3 regions of the Mesorhizobium sp. M6A.T.Cr.TU.017.01.1.1 genome follow, and region 1 is predicted to be linked to each of the others. Evidence: predicted binding sites of a transcription regulator. Region 1 holds the regulator's gene; each other region holds the start of a gene.
The links. Region 1 encodes PhoB, which activates phosphate uptake and scavenging genes when phosphate is short. Its sites were predicted from a motif close to TGTCATNNANCTGTCAT; they were not measured.

Region 1 (5,685 bases):
AGCCCTTGATGAAGACGTAGTTGCCTTCCGGCGCCACCTTGAACACTTCGCGGGCCTGCATGCGGCCGACTTCCTGGTTGTCGAAGGTCAGATAGAACACGTCCTTGTTCTCGATCAACCGGTCATAGCCGACGACCGGAATGCCTTCGTCCAGCGCCTTTTGCACCGCCGGCCCGATGGCCGACGCATCTTGCGCAAGGATGATGAGCGCGTTGGCGCCCTGCGAGATCAGGCTCTCGACATCGGTCAGCTGCTTGCCGGGATTGGACTGCGCATCGGCGGAAATATACTTGTCGCCGGCGGCCTCGATCGCTGTCTTCATGGCGGCTTCGTCGGTCTTCCAGCGCTCTTCCTGGAAGTTCGACCACGAAACGCCAATGACCTTGTCCTTCGCCTGTGCGACCGACGCGAGCGTCAGCGACATGGCGACCCCCGCCAGGATGGCGGCTGCGAATCTCTTCATGATAGTCCTCCCTGCGCCGCGATACGGCGCGACCAAACTGGCCCGAAGGCCGGCACAAAGGCTCTATTTTTTCGAGCCTCGAAAAAATACTGGTCCAACGCCGAAGCGCTGTCAACATCAATTCTGATGGATTTTGATGTCCCTGCCGACTTTTTTCGAGCCCCGGAATAAACAATGACAGGGCCTTCTGCTTCTGCCAGTATTTGTCGGACGCTACCGACGGCTTCCGGTTCATGAGCGGCCACGGCAAGAGGGAGGAAGCAAAGGATGTCGGTTGGAATCCGTCATGACGATTTGCGTCGGCGCAACCGGGCGATGGTGATTTCGGCCGTACGCCGGGCAGGCCAGCCGTCGCGAACCGAGATCGCCGCGACCACCGGCCTCAGCCATTCGACCATATCGGCGATCTCTTCCGACCTCATCCAGGAAGGCATCCTGACCGAGAGCAAGGCGAGCGAGACCGTTTCGCTGAAACGCGGCCGGCCGCAGGTCGGCCTCAGCCTCAATCCGGAAGCGGCGGCGGTGTTGGCCGTCGTGTTGTCGCTGAATTTCCTTTCGGTCGCCGTCATCGATTATGCTGGAGAAGTGGTCGCCGAGGAACAGCGCCGGCTGGACACGCTGACCATGTCGCGCGACGAGCTGATCGACGAATGTGTCGCCATCGTCCGGCGCCGGCTCGAAGATCCCGATCTCAATATCCAAAGCGTCGCCCGCATCGCGCTGGCGATCCAGGGCATCACCGATTCCCATGCGCGCGCCATGTTGTGGTCGCCGATCACGCCGCAGACGAACATTGCCTTCGCCGACATTCTGGAACGTGAGTTCGGCATCCCGGCCATCATGGAGAACGATTGCAACATGATGGCCGTGGCGCTGCGCTGGCGCGACCCGGATCGCTACCGCGACGATTTCATCGCCATCCTGCTCTCCCACGGCATCGGCATGGGGCTGGTGCTGAAGGGCGAACTGTTCACCGGCACCCATTCCTCAGGCGGCGAATTCGGCCACATGATCCACCGGCCGGGCGGCGCGCTTTGCCGCTGCGGGCGGCGCGGCTGCGTCGAGGCCTATGCCGGCAACTACGCCATCTGGCGCAATGCAAGGCAGTTGAGCGAGAACGCCGAGCCGGTCGCCGATGTCAGCGACGCCGAGATGCGGGCACTGGCGGCCCGGGCGCGCCAGACGGACGGACCGGAGCGCGAAGCCTACCGCAAGGCCGGCGAAGCGCTCGGCTTCGGGCTCGGCAGCCTGTTCGCGTTGATCGATCCGGCGCCGGTCGCCATGGTCGGCGCCAGCGCTGCCGCCTTCGACCTGATCGAGCCGGCCCTGCGCGAGGCCATCGCTCAGACCGCCGGCGGTCAGTATTCGGGTTCGATTTCCTTCGACACCGAGCCGAACGAGCTGCCGCTGATCCGCGAAGGCTGCGCCATGCGGGCGCTGAGCTTCGTCGACCAGGAGATTTTCGCGCCGGGCGCGCAAGGGAAGTCCGGCACGGCCAGGAAGCACGTGGCCTGAATGGAAGAACGCAGCTTGAATTCAGGCAGTCTGTTCAGTCTTCCCTGATCGCATAGCCCGCGCCGCGGATGGTGCGGATGACATCGGGCATGCGGCCATTGTTGACCGCCTTGCGCAGCCGGCCGACATGGACGTCCACCGTGCGCTCGTCGATGTAGATCGTCTCGCCCCAGACATTGTCGAGCAACTGGCTGCGCGAGAACACCCGACCCGGGTGCCGCATCATGAATTCGAGCAGCCGGAATTCGGTCGGCCCGAGCCGGATCTCGCTCTTCTTGCGATAGACCCTGTGCGATTCGCGATCGAGCATGATGTCACCGACCTTCAGCACGCTGGACAGCACTTCGGGCTTGGCACGGCGCAGCAGCGCCTTGACCCTGGCCATGAATTCCGGTGTCGAGAACGGCTTGACCAGATAGTCGTCGGCCCCGGTCGAGAGGCCGCGCACCCGGTCGCTTTCCTCGCCGCGCGCGGTCAGCATGATGATCGGCAGCCGCTCGGTTTCGGGACGCACCCGAAGGCGACGGCAAAGCTCGATGCCCGAAACCGCCGGCACCATCCAGTCGAGCACCAGAAGATCGGGCACGTTTTCCTGAAGCCGGATTTCGGCCTCGTCGCCGCGCGTCACCACCTCGACCTGATAGCCTTCGGATTCCAGATTGTAGCGAAGGAGGACGCCCAGCGGCTCTTCGTCCTCCACCACCATGATGCGCGGCGCGATCATCGGCCGGTTACCCCTGTCATGTCGCCGACGCCGACATCGTCGTTTCGTCGAGCTTCGGCCGATCCGCCGGCAATTGCTGCCCGGTCACGACATAGTAGGCGTTTTCGGCGATGTTGGTGACATGATCGCCGATACGCTCGAGATTCTTGGCGCAGAACAGAAGATGCGTGCAGGCGGTGATGTTGCGCGGGTCCTCCATCATGTAGGTCAGGAGTTCGCGAAAAACCGCCGTGTATTTCACGTCGATCTTCTCGTCGGCGGCGCGCAGCTCTTTCAACGCGCCGGCGTTGCGCGACACATAGTGCTCGACCACGCCGCGGAGCTGCTCGAGAACGAGATCCGCCATCGCGTCGATACCGTGCGAGAGATTACGCGGCGTGGCGCTCTGCCCGACGGCGCTGACCCGCTTGGCTATGTTCTTGGCCAGGTCGCCGATGCGCTCGAGATCGCCGGCCATCCGGATTGCGCCAACCACGGCGCGCAGGTCTTGCGCCATCGGCTGCCGCTTGGCGATCAGCGTGATCGCGCTGTCGTCGAGTTCGCGCTGCCGCGCATCCATGATGGCGTCATCCGAGACGACGCGCTGCGCCATCGCATTGTCTGACGCAAGCAACGCGCGGATCGACGCTGCGACCATCGCGGCGGCGAGCTCGTCCATGTCGCGGATCAGCCTGTCGATGTGCTCCAATTCCTCGTCGAAAGATGCGACGGTATGTTCACCCATGATACTGTCCTCGTGCTCGAAAATTCGCCGGACCGCTTAGCCGAACCGGCCGGTGATGTAGTCCTGGGTGCGCTTGTCGTCGGGGTTGGTGAACATCTTGTCGGTCGCGCCCTCCTCGACCAGATAGCCGAGATGGAACATCGCCGTGCGTTGCGACACACGCGCTGCCTGCTGCATCGAATGGGTGACGATGACGATCGTGTAGTTCTGGCGCAGTTCGTCAATCAGTTCCTCGACACGGGCGGTGGCGATCGGATCGAGCGCCGAACAAGGCTCGTCCATCAGGATCACTTCCGGCGACACAGCGATGGCGCGCGCAATGCACAGACGCTGCTGCTGGCCACCGGAAAGGCCAGTGCCCGACTCGAGCAGGCGATCCTTGACCTCGTTGAACAGGCCGGCCTTCTTCAGGCTCGATTCGACGATGCCGTCCAACTCCGCCTTGCTCCTGGCCAGACCGTGAATGCGCGGACCGTAGGCGACGTTTTCGTAGATCGACTTCGGAAACGGGTTCGGCTTCTGGAACACCATGCCGACGCGAGCTCGCAGCTCGACGACATCGATTTTCGGGTCGTAGACATCCTCGTTGTCGAGCGTGATCTTGCCGCTTACCCGCGCGATGTCGATCGTGTCGTTCATTCGATTCAAGCAACGCAGAAAGGTCGACTTGCCGCAGCCCGATGGGCCGATCAACGCCGTCACCTGGTTCTCGCGGACATCGAGATCCACGTCGAACAGAGCTCGCTTCTCGCCGTAATGAACGGAGACCTTTTCGCCCTTCATCTTGATCGAAGGCTCGTTGGTTCCGCTACTCAGTTTCTGCTCGACGCTGGCTTCCGTCATGATGTTCATATCCTCTACTCCTTACCAGCGCCGCTCGAAGCGCCTGCGCAGTATCACCGCGATGGCATTCATGATGACCAAAAATACCAGCAAAATCAAAATCGCCGCCGAAGTCTTCTGCTGGAACCCCGCTTCAGGAAAATCGGCCCACATGAATATCTGCACCGGCAGGATCGTCGCGGGATCGGTGAAGCCACCGGGAATGTCGACGATGAAGGCGACCATGCCGATCATCAGCAACGGCGCGGTTTCACCCAGCGCATGCGCCATTCCGAGGATGGTGCCGGTCATGATACCCGGCATCGCCAGCGGCAGGACGTGATGGAATACGGTCTGGACCTTGGACGCTCCGATGCCAAGCGCCGCCTCGCGGATCGACGGTGGCACGGCGCGCAGCGAAGCGCGTGAGGCGATAATGATGATCGGCAGGGTCATCAGCGCCAGCACCATGCCGCCGACCACCGGGGCCGAGCGCGGCAGGCCGAAGAAATTCAGGAATACGGCAAGTCCAAGCAGGCCGAAGACGATCGAAGGCACCGCCGCCAGATTGTTGATATTCACTTCGATGATCGTCGTCAGCCGGTTCTTGGGCGCAAATTCCTCAAGATAGATCGCCGCCGAAACGCCGATCGGGAAGGCGATGGCGAGCGTTACGATCATGGTCAGGAACGATCCGACGACCGCGCCCCAGATACCGGCCAGTTCCGGCTCGCGGCTTGCGCCGGTGAAGAAGAAGATCGAGTTGAACCGGCTTTCGATCAGGCCGGCGCTCTTCAGCGTATCGAGCCAGACGATCACCTTGTCCGAAATCTTTCGCGATGCTTCCGGCGTGTCGATGACCCGCAGGAATGCCTGGCCGCTCGCGGCTGGCGCCGTGCTGTCCAGCGCCTCGATCACCGTGCCCTTTGCGACCGCCGTTCCGTTGGCCCCAGGCGACAGCGCGGTCAGCTTGACCGTGCCGCCATTGAACGCGACCAGCAGCGACGACGCGCCGCTCGTCAGCGTGAGCATGCCGTTTTCGCCCTCGGTCGCACCATGGCCGCGCGCCAACGCCAGCATGGCATCGTCGCCGAAGGTCAGATCGATGTCGCCGCTGCTTTGCGAAGGCGTGACGCTTGTCGAAATCGCCTCGTCCGAACCGACGTCGGCAAGCAAACCCTTGAGATAAAGGTCGGCAAAATCGTCAAGTGGAACCGCGTAGTCCACAGTTCCTCCGAGCATCCCCGGATCAGCAGCGATATCTTTGCGCAGGAACACGCCTGTGCCCGTGGAAATCAGTCCGCGCAGCAGGCGCTTGTCCTGACGGCTCGTCACATCCGGAAATTTTGCCGTAAGCGCTTCCTGGGCGATGGCGTCGTAGTTGACGGCGTCGAGTTTCGCCGGGTCTACCTTGGCCGCCGAAAGATCGATCGGCAG
Region 2 (5,685 bases), on a different contig from region 1:
CGGGGTACAAATAACAAGCTCACCTGTTTTTACCAAGTGACCGATGGCCACGCTTCAAAGAAACGCACAGAAGCTATTCTACTATGCGCGCAATGCCATGCGCGATATCGCGCCGCAGGCGCTGTTCCGCCGCAGGCTCGGCGGGCTGCTCGATCGGGCCAGGCTTTCGGACGGGTCGATCCGCGCGCGTCTCAACTATTACAACAGGCTGCAGGACGCTTTCGCGCCGAGCGCCGATGCCGTGCCGGTCAGCCGGCTGCCGACAGACCGGAGCATGTATTACTACGATCTGAAGGAATTCACCCGCTACTTCGATCCCGATTTGCGCATCGACCTCGAATTCGGCGACGTCATCGAGGTGCCTGCCATGCCGTCGATCGTCAAGGATCGGCCGATCGCCGGCGACAACAGGAACGGGGTCCTGTTCAAGCTCAACAAGTTCCGCCACTTCCACATGCCCGCCGACGATGTTGCCTTCGCGGACAAGCTTCCGGTCGCCGTCTGGCGCGGCGAGCTCAACAATCCGATACGGACCTTGCTTCTGGAGGCCGCGCGCGATCTGCCCTTTTGCGATGTCGGCACGCCCAAGCCGACGGCAGCGCCGGAATATCGCAAGCCCTATTTGAGCATCGATCAGCAGCGGCGCTACCGCTACATCATTTCGCTCGAGGGCAACGATGTGGCGACCAATCTCAAATGGATCATGAGCTCGAATTCGCTGTGCCTGATGCCGCCGCCGACATACGAGACATGGTTCGGCGAAAGCGAACTCGTGGCTGGTGTCCACTATGTGCCGCTCGAACCGGATTTCTCGGACCTCGCCGAGCGGGTGCAGTATCTCGAGAAGCATCCGCCTGAGGCCGAACGCATCGTTGCCGCGGCCAACGCCTATTGCCGCAAGTTCGCCGATGAGCGGGCCGAGCAGGCGATCTGCTTGCTCGTGCTCTACAAATATTTCGTGCTCAGCGGCCAGATCGAGCCTGATCCCGAGGTCTGGCGTTTTATCTCGGGCTAGCCCGCGGCGATCTTCGACCTGATCCGGACCCTGTCAGATAGCATCCCGGTCGAGGACCAGATCGGCCGGACCGAACCGGTCTTTTGCGGTGAACTGCTGGTGCCAATAGGGGTAGAGAACAGCAGGCCTGCTCACAGCGTCCAGGCGTGCGCGCTCCTCGCTGGTAAGCACCAGGCTGGCGGCGGCGATATTGTCCTTGAACTGCGCTTCGGTTCGGCCGCCGATCACCAGCGAGCTAACGGCCGGCCGGCCGAGCAGCCAGGCAAGCGCCACCTGCGCTGCCGACACGCCATGGTTCTTGCCGATATAGGCAAGCACGTCGACGATCCGCCACAGCCGGTCCTCGTCGCGGATCGGCGGTTCCTTCCAGCCGCTGAGCTGACGGGAGGTGGCCTGGTCGCGGTGATATTTGCCGGACAGCAATCCACCGGCAAGCGGGCTCCACACCAGCACGCCAAGCCCCTGGTCGACCGAGATCGGCAACAATTCATATTCGGCTTCGCGCGCTTCCAGCGTGTAGTGGATCTGCTGGGTGACGAAGCGCGGCTGGTGCTGGCGATCGCTGATCCCCAGTGCCTTCATCACTTGCCAGCCGGAATAGTTGGAACAGCCGACATAGCGGACCTTGCCCTGGCTAACGAGCGTGTCGAGCGCGGCGATGGTTTCCTCGAGCGGCGTCGTGCCGTCCCATTCGTGCAGGAAATAGATGTCGATGACATCGGTCCTGAGGCGCTTCAGGCTTTTCTCGCACTCGCGGATCAGATGGTAGCGCGACAGCCCTTCGTCGTTGGGGCCATCGCCGATCCGCATGCGCGCCTTGGAGGCGATCAGCACATCGCCCTTGCGTTTGCCGCCGAGCGCTTCGCCGATGATCTCCTCCGAAAGCCCGTTCGAATAGACATTGGCGGTGTCGATGAGATTGATGCCGGAATCGATGCAGAGGTCGATCATCCGGCGCGCCTCGTCGAGATCGGTCTTGCCGACCGCCGAAAATGCGCCGGCGCCGCCAAAAGTCATGGTGCCCATGGTGAGCGTCGAAACCTTCAGCCCGGAACGGCCGAGAGTGCGGTATTCCATGTCAGATCCTCGCAATTGCGTTGAGAAGGCGGTGCTTCGAAGGCTGCCCGAAGGAGCCTGGCATTTGTAGGACAATTCATGCAGCTTGTCGCCCATGCCATGGAAGGCGGATCGATCACATCTTACCGTTTTGGGTGACCGGCGCACGAGCCGGCTGCAATAAAACCGTCATTGCCGGCCTGTATGCAAGTCGGCTCAAGGTGTTCGATCTCGGCCGGCAGGCCGGACGCCGACACGGGCGTGCACGCGGAGCAGCATAAATGACCGAAGCAAAACAGAATTCTCCTGCCAGGGATTGGCTGGAAGCGGAGCTAGCCGACACGCTCGACGAAGACTACGAGCTGGAAATGTCGGAACCCGCGCTGTCGCTGGAAATCGCCAAGATCTACAAGAACGCGCATCCGCCCTCGATGGATCGCATGCAGTATTTTCGCGACCTGATCACGCTGCAATCCGAATTGATCAAGCTGCAGTCCTGGGTGGCTTACCACAAGAAGAAGCTGGTGGTGGTTTTCGAGGGCCGCGACTCGGCCGGCAAGGGTGGCGTCATCAAGCGCATCACCCAGCGGCTCAATCCGCGCATCTGCCGCGTCGTAGCACTGCCGGCGCCGACCGAGCGCGAGAAATCGCAATGGTATTTCCAGCGCTACGTCCCGCATCTGCCGGCAGGCGGCGAGATCGTGCTGTTCGACCGCTCATGGTACAACCGCTCTGGCGTCGAAAGGGTGATGGGATTTGCCGAACCGGATCAGGTCGAGGAGTTCTTCCGCGACGTGCCGGAGTTCGAGCGCATGCTCGTCCGTTCCGGCGTCACGCTGGTCAAATACTGGTTCTCCATCACCGACGAGGAGCAGCAGATGCGCTTCCAGATGCGCATCCATGATCCGATGAAGCAGTGGAAGCTCTCGCCGATGGACCTGCAGTCGCGCGTGCGCTGGGAGCAGTACACCAAGGCCAAGGAAGAAACGTTCGCCCGCACCAACATTCCCGAAGCTCCTTGGTTCATCGTCGAGGGTAACGACAAGAAGCGGGCGCGGCTGAACTGCATCGATCATCTCCTCAAGCAGATGCCTTATGAGGAGGTGCCGCACGAAGAGATCACGCTGCCCGACCGCGTCTTCAATCCCGAATACGAGCGCCAGGTGCTGCCGCGCGAGCTGTACGTGCCGGAGAAGTATTGATCATCTGGGACTGCTAAAGACCCGGACGGGCGGCATTCCTTCGCGCCCCCCTCTGTCCTGCCGGACATCTCCCCCACGAGGGGGGAGATTGGCAGCGTCGCCGACGGTGCCAATCTTGCAACGCTGATGATTGGCGAAAGCCGGCGCGACATCCGATCTCCCCCCGTGTGGGGGAGATGTCCGGCAGGACAGAGGGGGCGCGAAGGATCGCGGCGCAGAGGGCTGCGCCTCAGTGAGACTACGCGCGCTTGATGATGACGTGCGTGGCATTCGGCGTCGCGACCTGCTCGCTGCACCGGTAGCCGAGCTTGAGCATGTCGATGCCGGCAAAAAGGTTCTCGCCGGAGCCGAGCAGCATCGGCGATATCGCCAGATGCACGTCGTCGATGAGCTTTTCCCTGAGATATTGCCGGATCGTGGCGACACCACCGCCGAGCCGGACATCCTTGCCATCAGCCGCTGCTTTCGCCTTTTCCAGCGCTGAGTGGATACCGTCGGTCACAAAATAGAAGGTCGTGCCGCCCGCCATGACGATGGGATTCCGCGGATGGTGGGCGAGCACGAAGACCGGCACATGGTAGGGTGGATTGTCTCCCCACCAGCCTTTCCAGCTTTCATCCGGCCACTCGCCGCGGATCGGCCCGAACATGTTGCGGCCCATTATCCACGCCCCAACATTTTCGAAGCTGCGCGCCACGAACCCGTCGTCCGTGTCTGTGGTCCCGCGATCGTCGCCAGACATGTTGCGGAAGGTCCGGGTGCCGAACATCCAGTTGTGCAGGGCTTCCCCACCTACGCCCAGCGGCTCTTTCAGGTCCTGGTCGGGACCGGCGCCATAGCCGTCGATTGACAGGGTGAAAGCGTTGACGCGAAGCTTGGACATGAGTACCTCCCTCGAGACCAGTTGTGAAATGCAAGCAGTTGTTTTTAGCTATACTGATTGCATTTTGCAAGCGGTATTTTGAAATCTCCGCCGAGCGATGAGCGGCTTGTTTGGGCCAGCCGCGTCAGGACCGCAGCCAAGACGGGTGGTTGCAGCAGCAGTTGCTTGCGCCGCGATGCCTCGAGGATGCGTTTACGTCATCAAGCATGGCCTGCAATGGAAGGATGCGCTGCAGGCCTACGGGGGCAGATGAGCGGCCACAAGGGGCACGCATGGTTCTCGATGCCCTGCCGCCCTGCCAAAGCCCTGATTGCGGATCGCGGTTATGACAGCGCCATTTCGCGAGGCTTTGTGGAACAAAGGCATCGAGCCTTAGCATCCCGTCGAGCCGAAGTCGGAAAGTCCCATATCCCTACGACAGGGCACTCTATCGCCAGCGCCACAAGGTCGAGAACCTCTTCGCCAAGCTCAAAGACCGGCGGCGCATTGCAACCCGATACGACCGATGCGCGCATAACTTCTTCTCGGCGATCTGCATCGCCGCAACCGTCATCTTCTCGCTCTAATCAGAGCGTCCTGAGCCGAGGCTCTAAGCCTTGCCCAGATGCTTTGGCCAGAATTCCTGGTGGACTTCGGCGGCTTCGTCTTCGAGGTTCGTCGGGCCAACCACAGTGACGATGCGCGCGCCGGTCTGCAACACCGCCCGGCTCGGCACGTTCAACCCGATCCCAGCGATCTCGCCCAGCCGCGCTTCGGAGCACGCAAACACCATACGCCCGATGCCCGACCAGTAAATCGCCCCGGAGCACATCGCGCACGGCTCGGTGCTGGTGTAGAGCGTGCAGTCAGCGAGAAAAGCAGCGTCGTAGTGCTGCGCCGCTAGTTTAACCAGGTTCATCTCGGCGTGGTTCGTCATATCGTGGCCGGTGAAGACGCTGTTTTCGGCGCGCAGGATTACTTCGCCGTCCCTCACCAGCACCGAGCCAAACGGTTCGTCGCCGCGTTCCATTGCGGATTTCGAGAGCGCAATTGCCTCGCGTAAAAACGGCTCGTGGCTTTCCATCAGAGTCTCCCAAAAAGCTAGAGTGGGATGATTGTCTTGAATCGGAGGGATTTCCAAGGGCTGCAGATCAGATTCAGTTAGGCGATCTGCATCGCCGCAACCGTCATCTTCTGGCTATGCGCGCGGCCGATTGTTTGATCTCGGCCTTCAACATAGGATGAAGGCTGTCGCGTGTGGTGATGATTGCGAGTGCCTACCCCTTCAGCATCGCCGCCACTTCGGGCGCGAAATAGGTGAGGATCCCGTCGCAGCCGGCGCGCTTGAAGGCGAGAAGCGATTCCAGCATCGCCTTGTCGCCGTCGATCCAGCCATTGGCGGCAGCCGCCTTGATCATCGAATATTCGCCCGACACCTGATAGGCGAAGGTCGGCATCCGGAATTCGTCCTTCAGCCTGCGAATGATGTCGAGATAGGGCAGGCCGGGCTTGACCATCAGCATGTCGGCGCCCTCGGCGAGATCCTGCTC
Region 3 (5,685 bases), on a different contig from region 1:
TGCATCAACATATAGGGTTTCGAAAAGTTCCTGTTGGCACAAAAATGCCCGGGCGAGGCGCCCGGGCATTGGTCCAGAAATAACTGGAAGCCGACGAAATTGTTTAGAGCGCCGCGCTGACGCCCTGTGACGTGCAATCAGCCGTTGTCTTCACCGCCTTCGAACTCGGCATTGGGGTCGAAGAAGTTGTCAGGGCGCGCATTGTCATTGATGTCTTCGCCATAGATGGCTTCGGCGGTGGTCAGCATCTCGCCCTTGGCCTGGCGCTCGGCTTCGTCGGCCGTGCGGGCGATGTTGAGCGTGATGGTGACCTCGACTTCCGGATGCAGCGCGATCGCCACGTTGGTAAGACCGATGGTCTTGATCGGCTGGTTGAGCAGGATCTGGTTGCGGTTGACCGAAAAGCCTTCCGCCGTCAGCAACTCGGCGATGTCGCGGGTCGACACCGAGCCGTAGAGCTGGCCGGTTTCGCCGGCCGAACGCACGGCGATGAAGCTCTTGCCGTCGAGCTTTTCCGAAACCTGCGTGGCCTCGGACTTGCGCTCGAGGTTACGGGCTTCGAGCTGGGCGCGCTGGCCTTCGAACTTCTTTTTGTTGGCTTCGTTGGCGCGCAGCGCCTTGCCCTGCGGCAGCAGGAAGTTACGGGCGAATCCGTCCTTGACCTTGACGGTGTCGCCCATCTGGCCGAGGCGGGAAACGCGCTCGAGAAGAATGACATCCATGGTTTTGTTCCTTCGTTTGGGCGCCAAAATCACTGGCATCGACGCCGAATTGTCTGGAACAGGTCAGGAAGCAGAGGGCGTCGCCGCCAATGTCGCTGTCCTGCCTGTCGCGGCAGTTAGAGGTCTTCACCTCAACCCGGGGTTTGATGGTAGACCCCGCGGCGCCCGTCGCCGTGGGAAAAAGCGGGCGGCGAACCGCCCGCTGAAAGAGTGTTAGCGAACCACGTAGGGCAGCAGGCCAAGGAAGCGGGCGCGCTTGATCGCCTTGGCGAGTTCGCGCTGCTTCTTCTGGCTGACGGCGGTGATGCGCGACGGCACGATCTTGCCGCGCTCGGAAATGTAGCGCTGCAGAAGACGTACGTCCTTGTAGTCGATCTTGGGCGCGTTGGCGCCGGAGAACGGGCAGGTCTTGCGGCGGCGGTGGAACGGGCGCCGGGTCGGGATCTGGTTGATGTCGACCATTATTCTGCACCCCCTTCAACACCTTCGCGCGGACGGCGCGGACCACGGTCTGCACCGGCGTCGCCACCGAAGCTGCGCGGCGGACGATCGCCACGGTCGCCGCGATCGCGGTCGCCGAACGAGCGCGGGCCGCGGTCACGGTCGCCGAAGCCACCGCGTTCCGAGCGCTCTTCGCGCTTCTGCATCATCGCCGACGGGCCTTCCTCATGCGCATCGACCTTGATGGTGAGGAAACGCAGCACATCTTCGGACAGGCCCATCTGGCGCTCCATCTCGTTGAGCGCGGCCGGCGGGCAGGTGATGTCCATCAGCGTATAGTATGCCTTCCGGTTCTTGTTGACCCGGTAGGTGAGGGACTTCAGTCCCCAGTTCTCGACCCGGCCGACGGACCCGCCATTAGCTGAGATGACGCCCTTGTACTGTTCGACAAGCGCATCGACCTGCTGCTGCGAGAGGTCCTGCCGGGCAAGAAACACATGTTCGTAAAGAGCCATATTGTTCTTTTGCCTTTCTTCGTTTCTCTCCCGGTTCCCGGCGGCAAAAGCCTCTGCAACTTCTCTGACCCGCCGATCCCTAAAGGAGGCGGGGAAGAAAGGAGCATGACGAGACGGTCGAGAGCGGAGACACGGGAGGCGGAAGCGCTTCTGGCCCCACACGAAGGTTTCGAAAAACCTCCGGCCCTCCGTTCAGCCCCCAGCAAGGACCGGCAGATTGCGGGCGTCTATACAGGAATCCGGCTGGATGGCAAGGGCGAGCCGAAAATCCGCCGCTGCAAGGACGACATGTCGCGCGGCAGCTTTAGCTTGTATGCGGGACCAGCTTCTTCACCGTTTCCGGGAAGAAATCGGGCGCTGCGTGGCGCTTGCCGAACATCATGTCGTATTGCAGCAGGCGGAAATCGCGAATGGCCGGGTCGATTTTCTTCTTGCGCGCCCAGTCCGGCGTGGCTTCGCCCGCCGGCGTCAACAGCAGATTGCGGTCGACGACACGGTAATGCTCGCGCATCTGGCCGAGGAAGCCGGTGTAATAGGGGTGGCTGATCCCGGCCGTGGTCAGGATATGGTAGGGCAGGAAGGCGGGGCTTACCGCGCCCATTTCCGCGGCCGGTCCGGTGCGGTTCGACCATACGATCAGCGGCGTCTGGTGATGCCGCAGCATCTGGTCAGGCGACTCCTTGCGCGGCGCGACATTGTCCTTGAGGAAGCCGGTTTCGACATAGACCGGACCGAGCGGCGGCAGATGGTCGCCGAAGAAGGCGATGACCGTCGGCCGCTGGCGGTTCTTCGCCCATTCGACAAGGCGCTCGAGGCCCTTGTCGGCGTCGGATGCTCCCTCTGTGAAGCTCAGCAGCGAATCCTTCGCCCATTGGCTGGTCGGCGCCTGCACCTTGTGGGTCGGATTGTAGTAGCGATTCGGCTCATAGGGACCGTGGTTCTGCAGGCTGACGGCGAAGAAGAAGAACGGATCGTCGGTGGCGTCGGCCTCGCGGATGATCTCGTCGGTCATCGCCGCGTCCGAGGCCAGCGGCCCGCGCTTTTCGAGATATGGCAGGTTTTCCTCCGACTTGAAGTCGTCGAAACCGAAATCCGCATAGACCGGCGTGCGGTTCCAGAACCAGCTCGTGCCCGGATGGATGGCGCGCGTCTCATAGCCTTGGCTCTTCAGGAACGTGGCCATCGACGGCACCGGCGCGCGGACATATTGCTGGTAAGGGATGCTGCCGGCCGGCAGGAAGGCATTGGAAAAGCCGGTCAGCGCCTCGAACTCGACATTGGCGGTCATGCCGCCGAATTCGGGCGAGAACATCGAGCCCGAGCGCAGCGTCCGCACATTGGGAATCGGATCGGGCGTGATGGTGACGCCGGGCAACTCGGTCGGATCCCAGAAGGATTCGCTCATGACGATGATGACGTCGGGCTTCTCGGCCGGTACGGAGACCGTCACGTCAGGCCTGTCGATTGCCGCGATCGACTTGTCGGAATAGCCCGCAGGCGCCGAGACGTGGGCCATCGGCACGTTGAGCGCGAAGGCGAGCGCGAAGCCGTTGGAGGCGTAGTTTTCCTTCTGGTCCCACATGATCGGGATGATCTGCAACCGGTCACGCGTCCACGAGAAGGTCGCGTAATCCATGATTGAGACGAAGAAGGCGAGCAGCGGCACTGTCAATGTCAGCCGGGCAAGGCGGCCCTTACGGCTGAGCGCCGGTACCCGGCGGCGCCATAGTCGCCAGCCATAGACGAGCAGCGATAGGCCGCCAACGATGCCGACCGCCATAGCGATGGCGGTCCCCGGGCGTTCGCGCACCAGAAGCGGCATCAGCGCCACGATCTGGCGTGAATACAAGAAATCGGTCGGATAGAGCGGATCGCCGAGATAGAGCGATTTCTGATGGCCGACAAAGGCCAGCGCCAGCGTCAGCGGCGCGACGATCATCAGGCTCTGGTGGCTGCGGCCGAGCACGGCATCGAGACCGATGAGGATCAACGCGAAAATGATGATGGTGGTCCAGCCCGGCTTGAACGGCTGCAGGAAGAAGGCGACGGTGCCGGCAAAGTCGCCGCGCACGATCAGTTCGACCGCAAACACCAGAATGGCGGCAGCGAGCAGGCTGACGAGGCCATAGCGGATAACGGGCCATTTCCGGCCCGGCAGATAGCCGGTGGCCGGATCGCCTTCCAGAAACTGTGGCGCGGCCTTGCCGGCGCCTTTCCTAGTCCTTGCCAACTTACAATTCCCCCGACCATACACAAAAGCGTCATTGAGCTGTCATCGATATGTCACAAAAAGCTAGCGCCTGTGGCTGAAATAAGAAGAGCCAGCAAACGAATCGTGAGCGATTTTCATCATGAGTGATCGACAAAAAGCCTTTTGGAACAGGCACTCGGCCAGCGATGCCGAGCCGGAGCGGCCTGAGTTGGGCTGATGGCGGACTTGACTTGCCCGCCTGCCTTGCGTCACAGGCAGGAAAAATCAGCCGCTTAGGAGCCACAGATGGCCGTCGCATTCACCTTTCCGGGACAGGGCAGCCAGGCTGTCGGCATGGGCAAGGACCTCGCCGACGCCTTTCCGGAATCGCGGAAGATCTTCGAAGAGGTCGACGACGCGCTCGGCGAAAACCTGTCGAAGCTGATCTGGGAAGGGCCGGAAGAGACGCTGACGCTGACCGCCAATGCCCAGCCGGCGCTGATGGCTGTGTCGCTTGCCGCAATCCGGGCTATGGAATCGCGCGGCTTCTCGCTGAAGGACAAGGTCGCCTATGTCGCCGGCCATTCGCTCGGCGAGTATTCGGCACTTGCTGCCGCCGGTTTCGTCTCGATCGCCGATGCCGCCCGGCTCTTGCGTATCCGCGGCAATGCCATGCAAGCGGCAGTGCCGGCCGGCGAGGGCGCCATGGCGGCGATCATCGGGCTGGAACAGGCCGATGTCGAAGCCGCCTGCGCTGAAGCGGCCAAAGATTCAGTTTGCCAGATCGCCAACGACAATGGCGGTGGCCAGTTGGTGATCTCCGGCGCCAGGGCGGCGGTTGAACTGGCGGCGAAGCTGTGCACGGAAAAGGGCGCCAAGCGGGCGCTGATGCTGCAAGTTTCTGCGCCTTTCCATTCGGCACTGATGACACCGGCGGCCGAGATCATGCGCGAGGCGCTGGCCGGGGTGACGAAGAACGCGCCGTTCGTGCCTGTAGTCTCCAACGTGTCGGTCACCCCGTCCAGCGATCCCGACGCCATCGCCCGCCGCCTGGTCGAACAGGTGACCGGCCGCGTGCGCTGGCGCGAGACGGTGGAGTGGTTCGGCGCGAATGGCGTTGCGACGCTTTACGAGGTGGGCGCAGGCAAGGTGCTGTCGGGACTGGCTCGGCGCATCAACCGCGATATCGCCACAGGCGCTGTCGGCACGGCGGCGGATGTCGAGGCGGCATTGGCGGCGCTCGCATAACCGGCCACGATTTGACCCCACCCGTGTGAAGGGTGTTCTCTTAGATCAGGAGACAAGACATGTTCGAATTGACTGGCCGCAAGGCGCTCGTCACAGGCGCATCAGGAGGGATAGGCGAGGCGATCGCCCGGGTGCTGCATGCGCAGGGCGCCATCGTTGGCCTGCACGGCACCCGCGTCGAAAAGCTGGAGACGCTGGCCGCCGAGCTCGGCGACCGGGTCAAGCTGTTCCCGGCCAACCTTTCCAACCGCGACGAGGTCAAGGCGCTCGGCCAGAAGGCCGAGGCCGATCTCGAAGGTGTCGACATTCTCGTCAACAACGCCGGCATCACCAAGGACGGGCTGTTCGTGCGCATGGCGGACGCCGACTGGGATAGCGTGATCGAGGTCAATCTGACCGCCGTGTTCCGGCTGACCCGCGAGCTCACCCATCCGATGATGCGGCGCCGGCACGGCCGCATCATCAACATCACCTCGGTGGTCGGCGTCACCGGCAATCCCGGCCAAACCAATTACTGCGCTTCCAAGGCCGGCATGATCGGCTTTTCCAAGTCGCTGGCGCAGGAGAT

Region 2: ppk2 (polyphosphate kinase 2) is a predicted target of PhoB. The motif match lies at 2,248-2,264, and genes of this name have one in related genera.
Region 3: EOB36_RS14845 (LTA synthase family protein) is a predicted target of PhoB. The motif match lies at 3,938-3,954, and genes of this name have one in related genera.

Annotation. Positions count from the first base shown of each region.
Region 1 covers NZ_RZTA01000003.1:30,208-35,892, reverse strand. The annotation lists gene xylF (D-xylose ABC transporter substrate-binding protein) at 1-463, opposite strand, end outside; gene EOB36_RS01550 (ROK family protein) at 731-1,978, shown strand; gene phoB (phosphate regulon transcriptional regulator PhoB) at 2,013-2,702, opposite strand; gene phoU (phosphate signaling complex protein PhoU) at 2,719-3,426, opposite strand; gene pstB (phosphate ABC transporter ATP-binding protein PstB) at 3,463-4,278, opposite strand; gene pstA (phosphate ABC transporter permease PstA) at 4,291-5,685, opposite strand, start outside.
Region 2 covers NZ_RZTA01000061.1:2,495-8,179, forward strand. The annotation lists gene EOB36_RS19510 (glycosyl transferase family 90) at 44-1,015, shown strand; gene EOB36_RS19515 (aldo/keto reductase) at 1,049-2,092, opposite strand; gene ppk2 (polyphosphate kinase 2) at 2,353-3,273, shown strand; gene EOB36_RS19525 (dihydrofolate reductase family protein) at 3,512-4,156, opposite strand; partial or broken gene EOB36_RS19530 (transposase) at 4,552-4,722, shown strand; gene EOB36_RS19535 (nucleoside deaminase) at 4,746-5,219, opposite strand; gene hemB (porphobilinogen synthase) at 5,413-5,685, opposite strand, start outside.
Region 3 covers NZ_RZTA01000038.1:47,465-53,149, reverse strand. The annotation lists gene rplI (50S ribosomal protein L9) at 138-722, opposite strand; gene rpsR (30S ribosomal protein S18) at 936-1,184, opposite strand; gene rpsF (30S ribosomal protein S6) at 1,184-1,678, opposite strand; gene EOB36_RS14845 (LTA synthase family protein) at 1,983-3,908, opposite strand; gene fabD (ACP S-malonyltransferase) at 4,176-5,117, shown strand; gene fabG (3-oxoacyl-[acyl-carrier-protein] reductase) at 5,177-5,685, shown strand, end outside.